DNA from 4 places in the Caballeronia sp. BCC1704 genome. Region 2 is predicted to be linked to each of the others. Evidence: riboswitches for the same ligand, from Rfam matches in the RefSeq annotation. Region 2 holds a riboswitch; each other region holds the start of a gene.
What was found. A riboswitch is a leader RNA that binds a small molecule or an ion and turns the genes downstream of it on or off. The one in region 2 is predicted to bind cobalamin.

Region 1: it holds a riboswitch for cobalamin, as region 2 does, so the genes downstream of both, HWX53_RS13250 (cobalamin biosynthesis protein) here and HWX53_RS04860 (TonB-dependent receptor) in region 2, are expected to answer to the same signal.
Region 3: it holds a riboswitch for cobalamin, as region 2 does, so the genes downstream of both, cobG (precorrin-3B synthase) here and HWX53_RS04860 (TonB-dependent receptor) in region 2, are expected to answer to the same signal.
Region 4: it holds a riboswitch for cobalamin, as region 2 does, so the genes downstream of both, HWX53_RS13225 (CbtB-domain containing protein) here and HWX53_RS04860 (TonB-dependent receptor) in region 2, are expected to answer to the same signal.

Annotation. Positions count from the first base shown of each region.
Region 1 covers NZ_CADFFT010000002.1:781,607-786,305, reverse strand. Annotated here, with positions in the region: gene cobN (cobaltochelatase subunit CobN) at 1-1,073, opposite strand, end outside; gene cobW (cobalamin biosynthesis protein CobW) at 1,078-2,157, opposite strand; cobalamin riboswitch at 2,283-2,534, opposite strand; cobalamin riboswitch at 2,590-2,838, shown strand; gene HWX53_RS13250 (cobalamin biosynthesis protein) at 2,923-3,282, shown strand; gene cobO (cob(I)yrinic acid a,c-diamide adenosyltransferase) at 3,291-3,893, shown strand; gene HWX53_RS13240 (cobyrinate a,c-diamide synthase) at 3,898-4,699, shown strand, end outside.
Region 2 covers NZ_CADFFT010000001.1:1,043,106-1,047,804, reverse strand. Annotated here, with positions in the region: gene HWX53_RS04865 (iron ABC transporter permease) at 1-996, opposite strand, end outside; gene HWX53_RS04860 (TonB-dependent receptor) at 1,023-2,846, opposite strand; cobalamin riboswitch at 2,979-3,274, opposite strand; gene HWX53_RS04855 (ATPase) at 3,524-3,913, shown strand; gene HWX53_RS04850 (cell division protein ZapA) at 3,910-4,224, shown strand; RNA gene ssrS (6S RNA) at 4,343-4,525, shown strand; gene HWX53_RS04840 (EVE domain-containing protein) at 4,618-4,699, shown strand, end outside.
Region 3 covers NZ_CADFFT010000002.1:793,442-798,140, reverse strand. Annotated here, with positions in the region: gene HWX53_RS13305 (cobalt-precorrin-6A reductase) at 1-541, opposite strand, end outside; gene HWX53_RS13300 (cobalt-precorrin-5B (C(1))-methyltransferase) at 538-1,635, opposite strand; gene cbiE (precorrin-6y C5,15-methyltransferase (decarboxylating) subunit CbiE) at 1,654-2,862, opposite strand; cobalamin riboswitch at 2,947-3,135, shown strand; gene cobG (precorrin-3B synthase) at 3,277-4,491, shown strand; gene HWX53_RS13285 (precorrin-8X methylmutase) at 4,484-4,699, shown strand, end outside.
Region 4 covers NZ_CADFFT010000002.1:776,764-781,462, forward strand. Annotated here, with positions in the region: gene lhpI (bifunctional Delta(1)-pyrroline-2-carboxylate/Delta(1)-piperideine-2-carboxylate reductase) at 140-1,081, shown strand; gene HWX53_RS13205 (hypothetical protein) at 1,164-1,484, shown strand; gene HWX53_RS13210 (antibiotic biosynthesis monooxygenase) at 1,558-1,872, opposite strand; gene HWX53_RS13215 (DUF1428 domain-containing protein) at 1,912-2,283, opposite strand; gene HWX53_RS13220 (histidine phosphatase family protein) at 2,356-2,922, opposite strand; cobalamin riboswitch at 2,959-3,082, shown strand; gene HWX53_RS13225 (CbtB-domain containing protein) at 3,113-3,349, shown strand; gene HWX53_RS13230 (CbtA family protein) at 3,359-4,123, shown strand; gene HWX53_RS13235 (DUF1289 domain-containing protein) at 4,120-4,350, opposite strand; gene HWX53_RS13240 (cobyrinate a,c-diamide synthase) at 4,347-4,699, opposite strand, start outside.

The DNA of each region.
Region 1 (4,699 bases), on a different contig from region 2:
ACGCGTTCGGCATCGGCCTGATAACGGACCACGTCCACTTGCGTCTGCGCACAGTGATACGCGAGTCCCTTGAAGCTGACCGCGCGCGTGATGATGCGGCCATCGACCTCGGGCAGCGCGACATGCATCGCTACATCGCGCGAATTGAGGCCGTGGTTGTCCTTTTCCCAGTCTTCGCGATTGCCGCCGCTCAATATCACTTGCAGGACGGGCGCATCGCCCGCGATGTCGAAGTCTTCGCTTTCGCCGATCACGCTTGCTGCAAACGCAGTCGTGTTCAATACGAGCGATGCGCGATGCTCCATGCACAAGCGCGCGATCACTTCGCGGCTCACGCTTTCCTTGAGGGAAGCGATCGCAATCGGCAGCGGATTCAGCCCTTCCTTTTCGAGCGCTTCGATGAGCGCATCGAATACAGCGGTGTTGCCCGCTTGCAGATGCGCGCGATAAAACAGGATCGCGACGACGGGCGCGCCTTCGGTCCATCGCGCGCGCCAGTCGTCGATTGCGGCGATGTCGCGCTCGGGATGATAGATGGCCACGACAGGCAGCGGACGCGGCGCTTGCGGCGCGCGACCGAAGCCGAATGCGCGATGACCGATCGCGCGCAAAAATTCCTCGGCATTGCCCGCGCCGCCTTCGCGCAGATAGCGCGACAACTCGCGGCAGAACGCGGCATCCGCGGTGCTCTTGCTGATCAGGTTCGGGTCTTCGGTGAGATCGCCCGAGAACATGGCGAGCATCTGCTTCTCGCGTTCGGCAAGCGCCACGATTCGCTCGATGCCATAACGCCAGTACGATTCACCGCCGAGATGATCGACGATGACGACGCGCGCATGACGCAATACATCGTCGACATAGAAGTCGACCGATGCGGGCTGGCGCAGAAACGATTGATTCGCGAGCCGCACTTCGGGAAAGCCCGGCTCCAGACGCGGAAACACGCTTGCTAGCAGTGCGAGCGTGGTATCGGCCGAACTCAGCACGACGATCGGTGCGCGCGTCTGCTCGATACGCATGACGCCTGCCGCGTCATCGACGAAACCTCCGGGCGTCGTGCGTAACAGATGCATCGCGTCAGGCCTGCGCGAGCGCGTTCGCCAGCGCCGCGTTCAACGCTGTTTGCAGCGTTTGACGATCGAGGTCTTCTCCGATCAGCACGAAGCGGCTCGCGGCTTCGCCTTCGTTCCAGCGCCGGTCGAAATAGCTGTCGAAGCGCCGGCCCACGCCTTGCACCACGAGACGCATGCCCGCGCCCGGCAGCGCGGCGAACCCTTTCACGCGATAGATCGTGTGACTCTCCACGAGCGCCTGCAACGCCGCAATGGCCTGTTCGCGCGATTCCACTTGTCCTTCGACGACGACCGAATCAAATTCGTCATGGTGATGGTCCACGTGGCCTTCGTCGTCGGCAGAACCGTGATGATCGTGGCGAAGATGAATGCTGTCCTCGGACGCCGATTGCAGACCGAGCAGCGCATGCAGATCGAGCTTGCCCATTTGCGCGGGCACGACCTTCACTTGCGGCGGAATCTCGGGCCGCACGAGCGCTTCCACGCGGCGCAGTGCGTCGGCGTCCATGAGGTCGGTCTTGTTGACGATCACGAGATCAGCCGAGGACAGTTGATCTTCGAATAGCTCGTGCAGCGGCGATTCGTGATCGAGGTTCGGGTCGGCCTTGCGTTGCGCATCGACCGCTGCGGGGTTCGCGGCGAACTGTCCGCTTGCGGCGGCAGGACCATCGACCACCGTGATGACGGCATCCACGGTGAAGGCATTTTTGATCGACGGCCAGTTGAACGCCTGCACGAGCGGCTTGGGCAACGCGAGGCCCGACGTCTCGATCAACACATGGTCGATGCGCTCGCGGCGTTCCAGCAACTGCTCCATCACCGGATAAAACTCTTCCTGCACTGTGCAACACAGGCACCCGTTAGCGAGTTCATAGAGATTGCGCTCCGACGACCCGGCTTCGTCGTCGCAACCGATGCCGCAACCCTTCAGGATTTCCCCGTCTATGCCGAGCTCACCGAATTCGTTCACGATGACAGCAAGGCGCAAGCCCTGCGCATTCGACATGATGTGGCGCATCAAGGTGGTCTTGCCGCTGCCGAGAAAGCCGGTCACGACCGTGACGGGTATCTTGCGGGTTTGCATCGTCGCTCCGTGGCTCGTGTGTGCGTGCGTCGTGCGTGCGTCGCGCGAGGAAGGTATCGCCGGCGAGATCTGCGGGAAAAAGCGCACGACTGATGGATCATGGACCATGCCGCATCCCCGCGGCGTGAACCCTGCGAAAGTCTGGCCGGTATCCGGGCTTGGGACCTCGTTGCGCAGCCTTCCTGCCGTGTACCGACAGTGGCCGTGTGCGCAACGCGCGATATCGTACTCGCCGATACCGCCGGTCGCTTACCGTTGCGGGGGCAGCGCAGGTTGGCGCGCGTCCGATCGCATGATGGAGCGATGCGCTTCCTGCTTCCCGTTTAACTGCGCGCGAAAGAAGCTCGCACGCGGGCACCAGAACTGCGTGAAGTCTAGGCTCCTCACGAAGGAGCGTCAAGGAAAGCGCCGCCGAAAAGCGGGGGCATGTGGTATCGTTGGCGCGCGACTGGTGCTCGCGCGTTCACACGAAACGCGCAGTTAAACGGGAAACAGGAAGCGGCGTCTTCACGATCATGCAAGCGCTCGCCAACCTGTGCTGTCCCCGCAACGGTACGCGACCGGCGGTATCGGCTTGCACGATATCGCGCATGGCGCACACGGCCACTGCCCGTTCACGGTGGGAAGGCTGCGCGATGACGGCCGCAAGCCCGGATACCGGCCAGCGCAGGGGACGAAGCGCATCTGCCATCACGATGCCTTCGCCGAACGCCGCCATCCGCGAGGGACGCATGGGCGGCGCAAGCATTTCCGTCCATTCGTTCGATGATGCTTCCTTGCGTGAGCCTGCGCCATCTTGCCGTCGGCATCGGCTGCAAACGCGGCGTAAGCGCCGATGCGATTGAAGCGGCCGTGCTTCGTGCGCTTCGAGCAGCGGAATTCACGTTAGAGCACATCGCGGTGATCGCGAGCATCGACATCAAACACGACGAAGCCGGCTTGCGTGTCTTCTGCGAGCGTCATGCCCTGCCATTGCGCCTTTATCGCGCGGACGAGCTCGCGCACATGCCCGCCGAGGGCGTGTGCGAGCCTAGCGCGCTGCTCGCAAGCCAGGGCGGAGAGCTTGTGATGCCGAAGATGATCGACGGTCACGTGACCGTCGCCATAGCAACGAAGAAAGCCTGAAAGAGCCCATGAAAACCGATACGGAATCGCATCTGCGCATGACGCAGCGTCGCAAGGAAGGCCACGAAAAGAAGCAGGCCGCCGCCGATCACGAGAAGGGTCTCCTGATCGTCAACACAGGCAATGGCAAGGGCAAGACGACGGCGGCATTCGGCATGGCCGTGCGCGTGCTCGGGCACGGCATGAAGCTCGGCGTCGTTCAGTTCATCAAAGGCGCGCTGCACACGTCAGAGCGCGATTTCCTGAGCGCGGTTGCCAACTGCGATTTCGTGACGATGGGCGACGGCTATACATGGAACACGCAAAACCGCGAGGCCGACATGGCGACCGCGCGCAAAGGCTGGAACGAAGCGCAGCGCATGATCGAGAGCGGCGAATATCAGATGGTCGTGCTCGACGAGCTCAACACCGTGCTGAAGTACGAGTACTTGCCGCTCGACGAAGTGCTCGATGTGTTGAAGGCGCGTCCCGCGATGCTGCATGTGGTCGTGACGGGGCGTCATGCGCCGGATGCGCTCGTCGAACTGGCGGACCTCGTCACGGAAATGCGGCTTGTGAAGCATCCGTATCGCGAGCAGGGCGTCAAGGCGCAACGTGGCGTCGAGTACTGAACTCATGCCCTCCTGCCCCGCACTCTTCATCGGCGCGAGCGCGTCGCATCAAGGCAAGACCACGGTGACGGCCGCGCTTGCGCGCCATCATGCGCGGCGTGGCCTGCGCGTGCGCGTGTTCAAGACCGGTCCCGATTTTCTGGATCCGATGATTCTCGAACGCGCATGCGGATCGCCCGTCTATTCGCTGCATCTGTCGATGGTCGGTCTCGACGCATGCCGCGCGTTGCTCGCACAGGCCGCGCGCGAGGCCGATCTCATCTTGATCGAAGGCGTCATGGGTCTCTTCGACGGCACGCCGAGCAGCGCCGATCTCGCGGCCGCATTCAACGTGCCGGTGCTTGCGGTGATCGGCGCGCATGGCATGGCGCAGACGTTCGGCGCGGTGGCGTTCGGACTGGCGCGTTATCGCGCGGACGTGCCGTTCCATGGCGTGCTCGCCAATCGCGTTGCATCGGCGCGGCATGCGCAGATGTTGGCCGAAGCCATCCCCGATGGACTGCGCTATTGCGGGCATCTTTCGAATGCAGAGGACATCGCGCTGCCCGAGCGTCACTTGGGCTTGACGCAGGCGCAAGAAGTTGCGGGACTGGATGCGCGTCTGGATCGCGCCGCCGATGCCATTGCCGCTACCACGCTTGCCGATCTACCGCCGCCTGTGCACTTCGAGGACGCGATGCAGGAAGCGCCGCCGCGTTTGCTCGAAGGCTTGCATATCGCCGTGGCGCGCGATGCCGCGTTCTCATTCGTCTATCCGGCCAATATCGACTTGCTGCACGCAATGGGCGCGCGCGTGAGCACCTTCT
Region 2 (4,699 bases):
TCGCAGCAGCATCCACAAGAACATCGGCACGCCGATCAGCGCCGTGACCACGCCGACCGGCAACTGCGCCGGCGCGATGACCGTGCGCGCGGCGAGGTCCGCGCTCATCACGGCGAGCCCGCCCGCGAGCGCGGCGGCAGGCACGAGCATGCGCTGGTCGTTGCCGAACGCGAGCCGCAGCAGATGCGGCACCACGAGCCCCACGAAGCCGATAGTCCCCGCCGTCGTGACGGCCGCCGCCGCCGCGAGCGATGCCACGAGATACACGCGCAGCCGCACGCGTTCCACCGGCACGCCGAGCGAACGCGCCGTGGCTTCGCCGCGCAGCAGCGCGTTCAGTTGCGGCGCGCACGGCACGATCAACGCGAGCGCCACGCCGAGCGCGATCATCGCGGGCCACGGCGTCGATGCGCCGTTGAGGTCGCCGGTGAGCCAGAAGATCATGCCGCGCAGCCGGTTCTCGGGCGCCACGCTGAGTATCAGCGTGATGAGCGCGCCCCAGCCCGCCGCGACCACGACGCCCGTGAGCAAGAGCCGTGGCGATGCGTCCTGTTCGCCGTGCCACACGTGCGTGCGCGCAAGACCGAGCACCAGAACGATGGATGCGAGCGCGCCCGCGCACGCGGCGAGATCGACGCCCCACCACGGCATCGACGCGAGCATCGCGGATAGCGCGAACGCCGCCGCGCCGCCGGATACACCGAGCACGTACGGTTCGGCGAGCGGATTGCGCAGCAGCACTTGCAGCAGCGCACCGGCAAGCGCGAGCAGCGCGCCCGATGCGAAGCCCGCGAGCGCGCGCGGCAATCGCAGGTTCAGCACGATTTCATCGGCGATATCGGGCGTGGCCGCATGCGCATGCAGCAGCGCGGCGATGGCGCGTGATGGCGGCAGCGCGACGCTTCCGAGCGCGAGCGACGCCGCCAGCACGATGACGACCGCCGCGCCCAACGCGAGCCAGATCGCGGCGGCGCGGCCTGCGTGCATCGCCTTCATCGGGCGGCGCGCGTCAGCGGCGTGGCTCACGACGGATGCCAGCCGATCGTGACGTAAGCGCCGCGACGCGGCGTGTTGTACGAGTAAGCCAGTTCATAGTTGCGGTCGAACAGGTTGTCGATGCGCGCATTCACGTACCACGACTTCGTGATGTCGTATTGCGCCGAAAGATTGACGACGCCGTAGCCCGCGAGCGTCGAATCGTAGTCGCTGCGCGCGCCGCTCACGATCCACTCGCCGCCCACGCGCCAGCGCCCGGTCGACCGATGCGCCGACAGCGACGCGAAGCGCCGCGCGCGACGCGCGAGGTCTTCGTGATTTGTCTCGTCGACGGGATTCTGGAACGTCACGCTCGCGCGCACGTCGGTTGCGCCCACGTGTCCCGCCCACGATGTCTCGACGCCCTGCACCTTCGCGCGCCCCACGTTCTGCGCGGTATAGAAGCCGCTGCTGTCGCCCACGTAGTCGATCAGATTCGAATAGCGCGTCTCGAACGCCGTCACGCGCACCACGCCGATCTTCTCCGATGCGTACTGCAACGCGGCCTCGGCCGAATGGCTGCGCTCCGGCTGTATCGACGGATTGCCGCTGAACGGATAGTAGAGGTCGTCGAAACTCGGCGCGCGGAACGATGCCGCGTAGCTCGCGCTCGCGCGCCAATGCGAATCGAAGTTGTACGCGTAGCCCAGATAGTAGCTGTTCGCGCCGCCGAAGTCGGAATACTGGTCGCGGCGCACGTTGGCCTGCACTTCGCTCGGACCCAAGCGGCCGACATAGCCCGCGAACACCGAGTTCACATGCCGGTCGGGCGCGCTGAACTGATCGGAGTCGAGCGACTGGTCGAGATGCTCGTAGCCGAACACGAGCTTATGCGCCTCGGTGAGCCGGAAGTCGTTCTGCCACAGATACTGATGATTCTCCGAGTCGAAGCGGCTCGTATAGACGCCGTTTTTCTCGATGTTCGCGCGGTCCTGCCCTTGCGCGATGGTGAAGTGCGTCGTCCAGTTGTCGGTGAGCTTGCCGTTCGCGAAGACGGAGGCCGAGCGCACGCGATCATGCGATTCGTTGAGATCGGTCGGCACGCCGTAGGGATCGTCGAAGCTGTTCACGCCGTTCGATTGCAGGAAGCGCACGCCTGCGTCCCACTTGTCGCTGAACTTGTGGCGCAGCGTCGCGGCGACGCTTTCGTTCAGATAACCGTTCGCGTTCGGATTCGCGGCGGGCGCGAGCGCGGGATCGATCGACGAGAAGCCGTCCGTCTTCTCGCGCGACACGTTGAGGCTGAACGTGGTGCGGCCCTCGGCATCGAGCGCGCCGTCGACGCCCGCCGACTGCCGCTGCGTGTGATAGCTGCCGTATTCGGCTTCGAAGTGAAAGCGTGGCGGATGTGCTTCGCCCTCCTTCGTGAAAATCTGCACGACGCCGCCGATCGCGTTCGATCCATACAGCGCCGACACGTTGCCGTTGACCACTTCGACGCGGCCGGTCTGATCGAGCATCAGTTGCGACAACTGCGCCGCGCCGAGCGACACCGATTCAACGCGCACGCCGTCGATCAGCACCAGCGACTGCGTCGACGACGCGCCGCGTATGAACACGCCCGAGGTCGCGCCCGGCCCGCCGTTGCGCGTGATCTGCACGCCGGGCGCAAGCGCGATGAGCCCGAGCACATCGTTTGCATTGCTGTCGGCGATGTCTTGCGCGTCGAAGAGCGTCGCCTGCGGGATGGAATCGGCGAGCGGTTGCGCGCCGCGCGTCGCCGTGACGACGACGGGCGCGAGTGTCTGCGACGGAGAATCGGAATCGGCGTGCGCGGCCTGTGCAAGCGGCGCACTCGCGGCGGCGCACATCACGACGCGCGCCGCGCGACGAATGAGGCCCGACGAAGGCAAGAGCATGGGTGAAGCGTTTCCGTTGGAGACTGGCGCGTGCCCCGCTCCCCGCGAGGTCTGTGCGCGACGCGCGCGCCGTCTTGCAAAGCATCGGCGCGCTGGACGATTGGCCGGTATCCGGGCTGGCGACGCATCGTCCCGCCTTCCCGCGCTTCGAAGCGCAGTGGCGCCGACACGTTTCTTGCAGTCGCGTGTCCGATGGCAAACGACCACGGAGCAACACGTAGAAACGCGCGAGGGACGACTTGCAACTTGCGTTGCGGTCGCTTACCGTTGCGGGGGCAGCACAGGTTGGCGAGCCGCGCGAGGCGAGACAGCGCTTCCTGTTTCCCGTTTGACTGCGCCGCAAGAAAGGCGGCGCGAGCACCAAAAGTGCGGCAAGTGTAGGAGCGCGCATTAGGGCCGTCAAGAAGGCGCGCGCCCGTCATCGCGAGGCTTGAGCGACGAGCGAGCGACGAGCAAGCGACAAGCGAGCGACGTCAGCCGCGCATCCGAGTGCGTCACGCGCGGCCATTCCGCACATGAATACGCGGCGATGCGCGCAAGATCGCGTGTTGTTACGTCTCGAAACGAGACAATTATCGGAAGCACCGTTGAACCGCGCTAAAATGCCAGGTCTTTAGAGGACGCAGCACATGCTCAACGAACTCGAATCACTGTCAGGAAACATCGGCCGGCTGATCAAGATCAGCGAGCGCCACAATCAGGCGCGTCTCGCGCTCGAAGCACAAATCGAACAGCTGCGCGCCGATTACGCCGGCGTTCAGGCCGAACTCGCGCAGGTTCGCCACGAGCGCGACACGCTGCAAGGCGAACGCGATTCGCTGTCCGCGAAGATCGACGACGCGCAAGTGCGCCTCAACGCGATCCTCGAAAAGCTGCCGCGCGGCAAAGCGCATCATGCCGAAAGCGACAATCAGCTCGATCTTCTGAACGCCGAATCCAGCGCGTCGCGCGAAGCGCAGCACGAACATGCGCACGCGGAAGAAGTGCACGGCGAGCATCATCAAGGAGAGAAGGCATGACGACCACGCAGATCGAAGTATCCATTCTCGGCCAGCAGTATCGCCTCGCGTGCTCGCCGGAAACCGAAGCCGCGCTGCGCGAAGCGGTGGCCCGCGTGGATGCCGAAATGAACAAGGTCCGCAACGCAAGCAGCGTGCGCGGCACGGACCGCATCGCGGTGATGGCCGCGCTCTCGCTGGCGTCCGAATTGCTCAAGCTGCAGGAAAGCGTGCGTCACGGCGAAGCATTTCCGGCCGAGGAAATCCGCCGCACCATGCATTCGATGAACGAGCAGCTCGGCGCTGTCATTGCACAATACGAAGCGCACTGAGCGAAGCGCACTGACGGTCATGCGCTGATCTAATCAGCGTTGCGGTATCCATCAAAAAAAGATACCGCGAGAAACGTAGGCAAGGGCTGCAAGGACCAAACGTTTGGTGTACAGTGAGGTCTCCCTGCCTGGTACGCCAAGGTCATATATTCCTTGAACCAATGCTACATTGGCACGGTTGCGGAACGTTGCAGCACGGGCGCGCGCGTCACTCTGTCTGATGTACCCGAAGTGTTGCTTACCGCGACCAATCTTGAACCCAGGTTCAGGATGCCGGCCTAGCGGCTGAGGCGGGGACCTTATTTCTGGAAGCACGAACGGCATCGGTTCTTACCGGTGCCGTTTTTGTTTGCATCGCCCAAAACCGCACGCACACTCCTTCACGCCGAACTCATGCGCTACTGGCTGATGAAGTCCGAACCGGACGAAGCGAGCATCGATCATCTCGCGCACGCGCCCAAGAAGACGCTGCCGT
Region 3 (4,699 bases), on a different contig from region 2:
CGTCGAACAAGGCGCGCTCGCCGTCGATATCGAACGGACCGCGCGCATCGAGAATGCTGGCGCCCGCCGTCCCTTCGTGCGCACCGAGACAGCGAATGGTCCAGTGCTGCGACGCGGGGATCTCGTCGAGATGCTTGAGCGGCTCGCGTCCGAGCGTAAACAGCGGCCGGCGAAACGGCGCGATACGTTCGACGATGCCGCGCCAGCCAGCCGCATCGCGCCAGTCGTCGCCGGGCTGCGGCTGCCACGCGGCCCGGCGCACGGCCCAGAGCGGCACATTCGCCAGCGTGCAGGCTTCGCGCGCATGGCGGCTCATTTGCGCGGCATACGGATGCGTCGCGTCGATGACGAGCGTGATCCGTTCAGCATGCAGATAATCAATGAGACCCGCCACGCCGCCGAAGCCGCCCACGCGCACGGCACAGGCGAGATCCGTCGGCACGCGAGCGAGTCCCGCGAGACTGTAGACATGCGGCTCGCCCAAGTTTCGCGCGATGGCGAGCGCGTCGCCCGTTCCGCCGAGCAGCAACGCGCGCGTCATGCGGCGCTCCCGACGATCACGCCTTGCCTGTCGATTGCAAACGTCTCGACGATCACGCCGCTCGGCACGGTATCGAGCGCCACGTCGCGGGCGCGTGCGCAGACGAGGTCGCCCAGCGCGATGCCTTCGGCGCGCGCCAGCTTCAGCGCTTCCTGACTCGTATTCGCCGCGCGGATGGCCGACTGAAGCGCCGCGCTCGCGCCCGCCTCCGCAGCCCAGCAGGCCAAGAGCGGCAAGTCGATGCTGGAACTGCGGCTATGCAGGTCCATGTGTCCCGCCGCGAGTTTGCTGAGTTTGCCGAAGCCGCCGCACAGACTGAGCTTCTCGACGGGCGCGCGACGCAGATGCTTGAGCACCGCGCCCGCGAAGTCGCCCATCTCGATCAACGCGATATCCGGCAAGCCGTAACGCGCGCGTATCGCGTCTTCGCTCTGATTGCCGGTGCAGGCCGCGATATGCCGCACGCCGTTCGCGCGGGCCACGTCGATGCCCTGATGAATCGACGCGATATACGCCGAACACGAAAACGGCCGGACGATGCCCGTGGTGCCGAGTATCGATAAGCCGCCCACGATGCCGAGCCGCGGGTTCATCGTCTTCTGCGCGAGCGCTTCGCCATGCTCGACGCCTATCGTCACATCGAAGCCGCCCGCATAGTCCGCGAGCGGCGCGAGCGCGAGGAGATGCTCGGTCATCATCTTGCGCGGCACGGGGTTGATGGCCGGCTCGCCGATGGCGAGCGCCAGGCCCGCCCGCGTCACCGTGCCCACGCCCGGTCCCGCGTGGAAGCGCACGCCCGTAGCCGCCGAGAGACGCACGCGCGCAAAGACGAGCGCGCCGTGCGTCACGTCCGGATCGTCGCCTGCATCTTTGATGACGCCCGCTTCCGCTGCATCGCGCATGCCGTCGACGAGGCGGCAGAATTCGAGCTTCATCGTGACGCGCTGGCCCTTCGGCAACACGATCTCCGCGCGATCGCTCATCTGCCCGGTCAGCAACAGACGCGCGGCTGCGAGACTCGTCGCGGTCGCGCAGCTTCCGGTCGTGTAGCCGCTTCTGAGCGGCGCCGGTTGTTCCGATGTCTCGTCACGCATGATGAGCGTCGAATGCGGTCAAGGCTTGCTCGCGCAGAGCAGCGTGATGGGCAACGCTTGTCGCCACGTATCGAAGCCGCCAAGCGGCTCCGCATGCGCCACGCCGATGCGCACAAGTTCACCGCCATGCCGCGCGCGCCAGTCGACGAGCGCCGCTTCGCTTTGCAGCGTGACCGCGTTCGCAATCAGCCGCCCGCCCTGACGCAGCCGCGACCAGCACGTATCGAGCACGCCCGGCACGGTCACGCCGCCGCCGATGAACACGACGTCGGGCGCGGGGAGGCCCGCGAGCGCGGCGGGCGCCTCGCCCTTGACGAGCTGGAGCGCGGGGACGCCGAGCGCATCGCGGTTATGTTCGATCAGACGCTGCCGGCCCTCGTTCGCTTCGATGGCGATGGCACGGCAGGACACATGCGCGCGCATCCATTCGATGCCGATCGACCCGCAGCCCGCGCCCACATCCCACAGCAGTTCGCGCGGCTGCGGCGCAAGGCGCGCGAGCGTGACGGCGCGCACATCGCGCTTGGTCAACTGGCCGTCGTGGCGATACGCGTCGTCGGGCAGGCCGGGCGTGAGCGGCGGACCGGCATGACCCGCATGCGTGCGGCATTCGATGGCCACGAGATTGAGCGACGCCACGAACGGGTCGCGCCAGTCGTCCGCGCGCTCGTCGATGCGGCGTTCGTGTGCGCCGCCGAGATGCTCGAACACGGTCATGCGGCTCGGGCCGAATCCATGCGCCGTCAAGAGCGAAGCGATCGCAGCGGGCGTCGCGCCGTCCGCGCTCAGGACAAGCAGGCGCTCGCCGCGAAACACATGCGCAAGCAGCGACGCAACGGGCCGCCCGACAAGCGACACGCAGCGCGCGTCCTGCAACGCCCAGTGCAAACGCGCAGCGGCGAGCGACAGCGACGAAGGCGCGGGAATCACGCGCATCTCGTCGACGGAAAGCTCGCGAGCGAGCGTCGCGCCGACGCCGAAGAACATGGGATCGCCGCTCGCGAGCACGCATACGGGCATGCCGCGCGTGCGCTCGGCGAGCACGGCATCGAGAGAAAACGGGCTGGGCCACGGCACGCGGCGCGCGGCGATGCCCGCGGGCAAGAGCGCAAGATGACGCTCGCCGCCGTGGACCGCGCCGGCCTCGACAAGCGCGCGTCGCGCCACGCGGCTCAGGCCCTGCCAGCCGTCCTCGCCGATGCCTACCACGGTCAGCCAGCTCGACATGGGGCGTGCCCTCCTTGCGGTTCGCGACGCGCTTCATGCGACGATGCCGTGCACGAAGCGTTCTGATGGTCGATAAAAGCGGGCATAATACATCGGTACGTCGGTGCCCAACGGTTCAACCCGCGGGCCTAACAGGGAACACAGCGAAACTGTGGCTGCCCCCGCAATTGTACGCAGCGAGTCCGCGCTCCACTGCCACTGGTTTATACCGGGAAGGCCGGCGCGGGCGCAGACCTGCCAGCCAAGAGACCTGCCGACTCACGCTTTCCACGCTATACACGCTTTGCACGCATTATTCGCGCGACGCCGTCCGGGCGGGGTGTACCGGTGGCATCGCCCGAAGCGAGAATCGCACCGGTCACGCTTTTGAACGCTTCTTTTCCGACACCGCGGCCATCGGCTTGTCCCGGCCTCATGCGCATCGTGCAGGCGCGCGACGGCGGGCTCGCGCGCCTGCGCCTTGCCGGCGGCGAGCTCCACGCGCACGCGGCGCATGCCGTCGCGCACGCGGCCGTACGGTGCGGCTCGGGCGTCATCGAGCTGACCAATCGCGCGAATCTGCAACTGCGCGGCATTCGCGCCGATGCCCACGCGGAACTCGTCGATATCGCGCTGAACGCGGGGCTCGGTCCGCAAGCGGAAGGCGGCGACGACTTGCGCAACGTGATGCTGAGTCCGCTCGCGAGCGACGCCACGCGCGGCCTTGCCGCCGCCATCGTCACCGCAATGCAGGGCGATGCCGCGCTGCACGCGTTGTCGCCGAAGTTCGCGCTGCAACTCGACGGCGGCGAACGGCTGGCGATGCTCGATCATCCGCACGATCTCTGGCTTTCCGCGCTCGACGACGGCGGGCGTTACGCGTTCGGTTTCGCGGGCTCGATGCCGCATCGTATGAACGACTCACCCGCGCTCGGCAGCGTCGCGCGAGAGCGTGTCGTGGACTTCGTTCTCGCGGTGCTGCGCGCGTTCGTCGCGCACGCTTCGAACGACGAACATCGCATGCGTGACCTGCTCGCGCGAATCGGCGTGACGCGCTTTCTCGCGATGCTTTCGTTCGATCCCGTCGACACTGCCTGGCGTCGCGCGCCTGTCAACGACGCGCTGCGCTTCGGCGCGCATCCGATGCCGGACGGCGGGCACGCGTATGTCGGCGCGCAGACGCAACTCGGACGGCTCGACGCCGCCACGCTCGACGCGCTCGCCGATCTTGCTTCGACGCACGCGCAAGGCCGGCTCTTGATGACGCCCTGGCAAGGCGTGCTCGTACCCGGCGTCATGCCGCGACATGCTGAACACGTGCTCCACCGCATGAACGCGCTCGGCCTCGTCACGCGCGCGGATCATCCGCTCGCGCGTCTCATCGCGTGCGCCGGTTCGTCGGGTTGCGCGAAGAGTCGCGCTGATACAAAAGCCGATGCGCACCGCCTCGCCGCCCTGCTGCCTGTGCACGACGATGTGCATCTAAGCGGCTGCGAACGCTCGTGCGCCGCCGCGCATCCCGTTGCGAACACATTGATTGCGGTGTCGCCTGGACGCTATGACTTGCATGTCGACGCGCGCCTCGTCGCACCCAACGTATCTATCGAAGAGGCGGCCGCGTGGCTCGCCCGGAGCCATGCCGATGCTTGACTATATCCGCGACGGCGCCGAGATTTATCGCCAGTCTTTCGCGACGATCCGCGCCGAAGCAAACTTGAGCGCCATTCCGCGCGACCTCGAAAAGCTCGCCGTGCGGCTGATTCACGCGTGCGGCATGGTCGATATCGTCGACGATCTGCGCTTCTCTCCCGGCGCAGGCGACGCGGGCCGCACGGCCCTCGCAGCCGGCGCGCCGATA
Region 4 (4,699 bases), on a different contig from region 2:
GTGACACCGCCTTCCGCGTCATTCGCGTCATTCATTGTATGAAGCCGCGCGCTTTATGACACGAGCCGCGCGGCCCTTAGAATGGTCGAGCGTTTGACGGCATCACGATGGCACAACCATTCCAGAGGCGAACCGCACGATGATCGACACACCTGGCGCAATTCCCTTTTTCGACGCGGCGCAAACCGCGCGCCTTCTGCCTTACGACCGCTTGGCCGATACGCTCGCCGCGACGATGCTCGATTATGCAGCCGGCCGCATCGAGAGTCCCGAGCGGATGGTGGTCCCGCTCGCGCACGGCGGGGTGATGCTCTCGATGCCCGCGACGGCCGCCGACATTGCCATGCACAAGCTAGTGAACGTGTGCCCGGGCAATGGCGCGCGCGGCCTGGCGACGATTCACGGTCAGGTCACCGCTTTCGACGCTACGACAGGCGTGCCCCAGTTCATGCTCGACGGTCCCACGGTCACCGGTCGCCGCACGGCTGCGGTTTCCATGCTGGCGATACGCGCGCTGGCGGCCGATATCCCGCGCGAAGTGCTCGTCATCGGCACCGGAAAGCAGGCGGTGTCGCATGTCGAAGCGCTCGCAAGCCTGTATCCGGAAGCGCGCATATCCATTCTCGGCTCGCGAGCGGAGCGTGCGAGTGCTTTCTGCGCGGACCATGCCGCGCTTTCGCCGAACCTGATCCCGCTCGAAGTTCCGGCGATACCGGACTCCATCGACGTGGTGATTACCGCGACCACCAGCAAGACGCCGGTGTACACGCTTGCGGCCAGCGCGGCGCGCCTCGTGGTAGGCGTGGGCGCTTTCACCGCCGATGCCGCCGAAATCGCGGCCTCGACCATTCATGCCAGCGCCTTGTTCGTCGACGATCTCGCAGGCGCGCGCCACGAAGCGGGCGATTTCATCCTCGCCGGAATCGACTGGAACGTAGTGCGGCCGCTCGCGACGGCGCTTGCATCGCATGAAAGACCCGACGTTGCGGTGGTTTTCAAGTCGGTCGGATGCGCGGCATGGGACCTCGCGGCCTGCCGCGTTGCGAGGGCAGTCTTGTCCGACCAGAGCCAAGCCGGGTGACAGGTGGAACAACCTTTGCTGTAAGTTTGCTCGATGACGATTGCGCAACGGCGCTCAAGCACTCCAGCGAATGAACAGATCAATGAACAGTCGAATCGACACCGACCGGGCGGCATGGCCGGCAGAATACCGAACCGCCCATAGCAACGACCTTGCGGTGGCGCGGGCGCCGGCGCCTTCTGTGCAAGGGCGCGCCGCGCCGCCCGCCGCTTATTTCATCTCCGTCCTCGAAATGGCGACCGGCGAGCAACTCGGCAACGAGGAACGCGTGCGCGCGGTGGCCATGCTGGAGACGGAATTTGGCGCGGGACGGCCGCGTACGCTAAAAGAGGCGGTGCGCATTTGCGCCGCCGCCATCGATTCCTCTACCTTGCAGCGGATGGCGCGCGGAGCTAAGGCCTGATTCGAAGCGCCGAAAGCGGTCATGGCAGACGCTCTTTAAGCACATTCTTTCATCAACGTGTAAAAGAAACGTGCTACTTGACGGTCTGAATGACTTCGAAGCCTTCGAATTCAGGGTGCCCGAGATAGAGTTGGCGCGTCTCGCCGCCTGCGTTGCGATGCGCGGCGCGAAAGGCGTCGGACCGCGTCCAGTCTTCGAACGCCGCCCGATTCGCCCAGATCGTGTGGCTCGAATAAAGGACATGATCGTCCTTGGCCGGGCCCTTCAGCAAATGAAATTCGACGAAGCCGGCGACGTCCTTGAGATGCGTGTCGCGGCTCGTCCATAGACGCTCGAAGTCGGCTTCGGCGCCAGGCACGATCTTGAAGCGATTCATGGCGATATACATGTCGATACTTTCCTTTGTGGTGATTGAACGAACGAAGGCTTAAGAGCGCGCCAGTTCGACTATCGTCGCGAAGCCTCCGAAGAACATGCGCTTCGCATCGAAAGGCGGCTCGCCGTGCTCCATCATCGCCTTCAGACGCGGGTCATTCATGACCTTTGCGTTGACTGCGTCGCGCTGCTCGCGCGATTCATAGAGTATCCACGAGAACGCAATCGTTTCACCTTCCTTCAATTGCACGCTCTGCGGAAATGAAGTGACTTTCCCGGGCTTCACGTCGTCGGCAATGCTCTCGACGAACTGCAGTGCGCCGTGCTCCAGCCAGATCTTGCCCGCCTCTTCGGCCATGACGCGATACGCGTCGATCTTGCCGATGGGGACAGGTACGACGAATCCATCCACATAGTGCGCCATGTGAGCCTCCTTGAGCGGTATCGACAGCGTCATGCCGTCAATTGCATTGGAGCTTGAGCCGCGCGACGAAGTTCAGGCCACGGTCCAGACGCCGCGCTGTCTGTCATAGTCGAGCGTTATGGACGACAGGGGCGCGAAGTCCATCGCAAAGATAGATTCGAGCGGGTCGCCTCGCACATGCGCCAGTGCGGCTTTGACGACGATGGCATGCGTGACGATCAAATAACGTCCGGTGCGGGCATCGTCGTGCACAAGAGTTGCCAGCGCGTTCGCAATGCGTTCGGACAGCATCGCAATACTCTCGCCGCCGTGCGGCCGCGCGTCGACATTCGTGAGCCATGCGCTCATGCCTTCAGGGTCCTTGTCGGCAATGGCGCGTATCGCATGCCCGCGCCAGCGGCCGTAGTCGATATCACTGAAGGCGTCGCTCGTTTCGACGCTGCTTGCTATCCATGCGGCCGTCGCGCGGGCAACGGGCGCGGGACTCGCGATCACGCGGCCGTCGAAGTGCGCGAAGCGCTGCGCAAGAGCCGCGCGGTTATCGTATGCAGGCGGCTCGTCGCCCGTCGGAAAGCGGGCGGTTTTCATCGCGTGCGTCGCGGCGTGGCAGAGGAACGTGACGTGCAATGAAGGAGGCAATGGGCGCATCGTTGCTTTACTTTGCCTGCAATCGTCATAGAATGGCAAGCTTGCAGTGCGAGGAAGCCGGTGCAAGCCCGGCACGGTCGCGCCACTGTAAGCGGCTTTCGTGAGAACGACAGTCCGCGAGTCAGACCCCGCTGCAAGCTCTTTCGTCTATTGGGACGCGCTTTTCCCTCGGAGAAAATCAATGAATGTCGCTCACGCGCCGGTCTATTCCGCCGCTTCCGTTTCGCCCGCCCTCGATGCGCCGGTGCCTTTTCCAGTACGTGAAGTCTTGCCTTGGGCCGTGTTCATCGGCCTGATCCTTTTGATCGCCATTTATTTCGTCGGCGCGGAGCAGGGCGCGACGTCCATCTTCTCCGGCATGGTCGTTCACGAATTCGTGCATGACGGCCGGCACTTGCTCGGCTTTCCCTGCCACTAAGGGCGCGTCATGATTCGCAGCTTGTTGATACGCGGCATGATCGCGGGTCTCGTCGCGGGCCTGCTCGGCTTCGGTTTTGCGAAGCTCGTCGGTGAGCCGTTCGTTGCACAGGCCATCGCGTTCGAAGGAGAACATGCGCATGGGCATGACCATCACGAAGCCACGACTCATTCACACGATCACGACGGCGACGAAGAGCTGGTGAGCCGGGAAACGCAGGCGGGTCTCGGCCTTTTCACCGGCGTGGCGGTATTCGGCGCTGCGCTCGGCGGCATTTTTTCGCTCGTCTTCGCGTTTGCTTATGGCCGGCTCGGCGCATTGCATGCGCGCGGCACATCGGCGTTGCTCGCGATATTCGGCTTCTTAAGCGTGGCCGTCGTGCCTTTCCTGAAGTATCCGCCGAACCCGCCTTCGGTTGGCAACGCGGCGACGATCGGTCCGCGCACCGCATTGTTCTTCGGCATGTTGGCCCTCTCCATCGCGGCAGCGGTGTTCGCCGTCGCGCTGCAAAAGCGGCTGCGCGTGCGGCGAGGCGAGTGGAACGCAACGATGATCGCAGGCGCTTTCTATATCGCGTCGATGCTGCTCGCGCAGTTCGCGCTGCCGCGTATCGAAGAAGTGCCGGCCGGCTTCTCGGCGTCGTTGCTCTGGAACTTTCGCGTCGCAGCCATCGGCATTCAGGTCATCATCTGGACGACGCTCGGGCTCGTGTTCGGCGCGCTCGCTGCCCGCGAACTCGAGCGGCCCGCATTGCGCAAAGTGGCGGCCGTCTAAGCGTTCTCTCGCGACAATGCCGCTTGCCTTGCGGGCAATTTATCCAATAGCGCGAGTTTCGCGGCATCGTCCATCGAACGGAACGACTTGATCTCTTCGCGGCTCCTGAAGCATCCCGCGCACAGACCGTGTGCGAGATCGATCTTGCATACGCCCGTGCAGGGCGAACCGACCGGCTCTTGCGACTTCGCGCGCGCAATGGTGAAGGCGAGGTCGATGATCGTCATAGCGATTCACCGCGAAAGAGCGCCGCGGCGACGGCCAGATTCGATGGCCAATACGCGTGCATATACGTGGCCGTGATCGGACCGTGACGAAAGAGGGCTTCGCCTTCGGCGCCTGTCGTTGCATGCTTCGAAAACAGATGCGGCTGCATGGGTGTATCGAGCATGGAGTAATGGAACGTGTGACCGGTAAGCGCGCCATGCGCGGTATCGAGCCTTTGCATTGCAAGACGCGCGAGACGGCGCTGCATGAAGGCGTTGCCGGGCAGAAGACCGAGCATCGCATGCTTCGTGCCTTCCACGTCCGTCAGTGTATCGAGCAGATACAGCATGCCGCCGCATTCAGCGACGA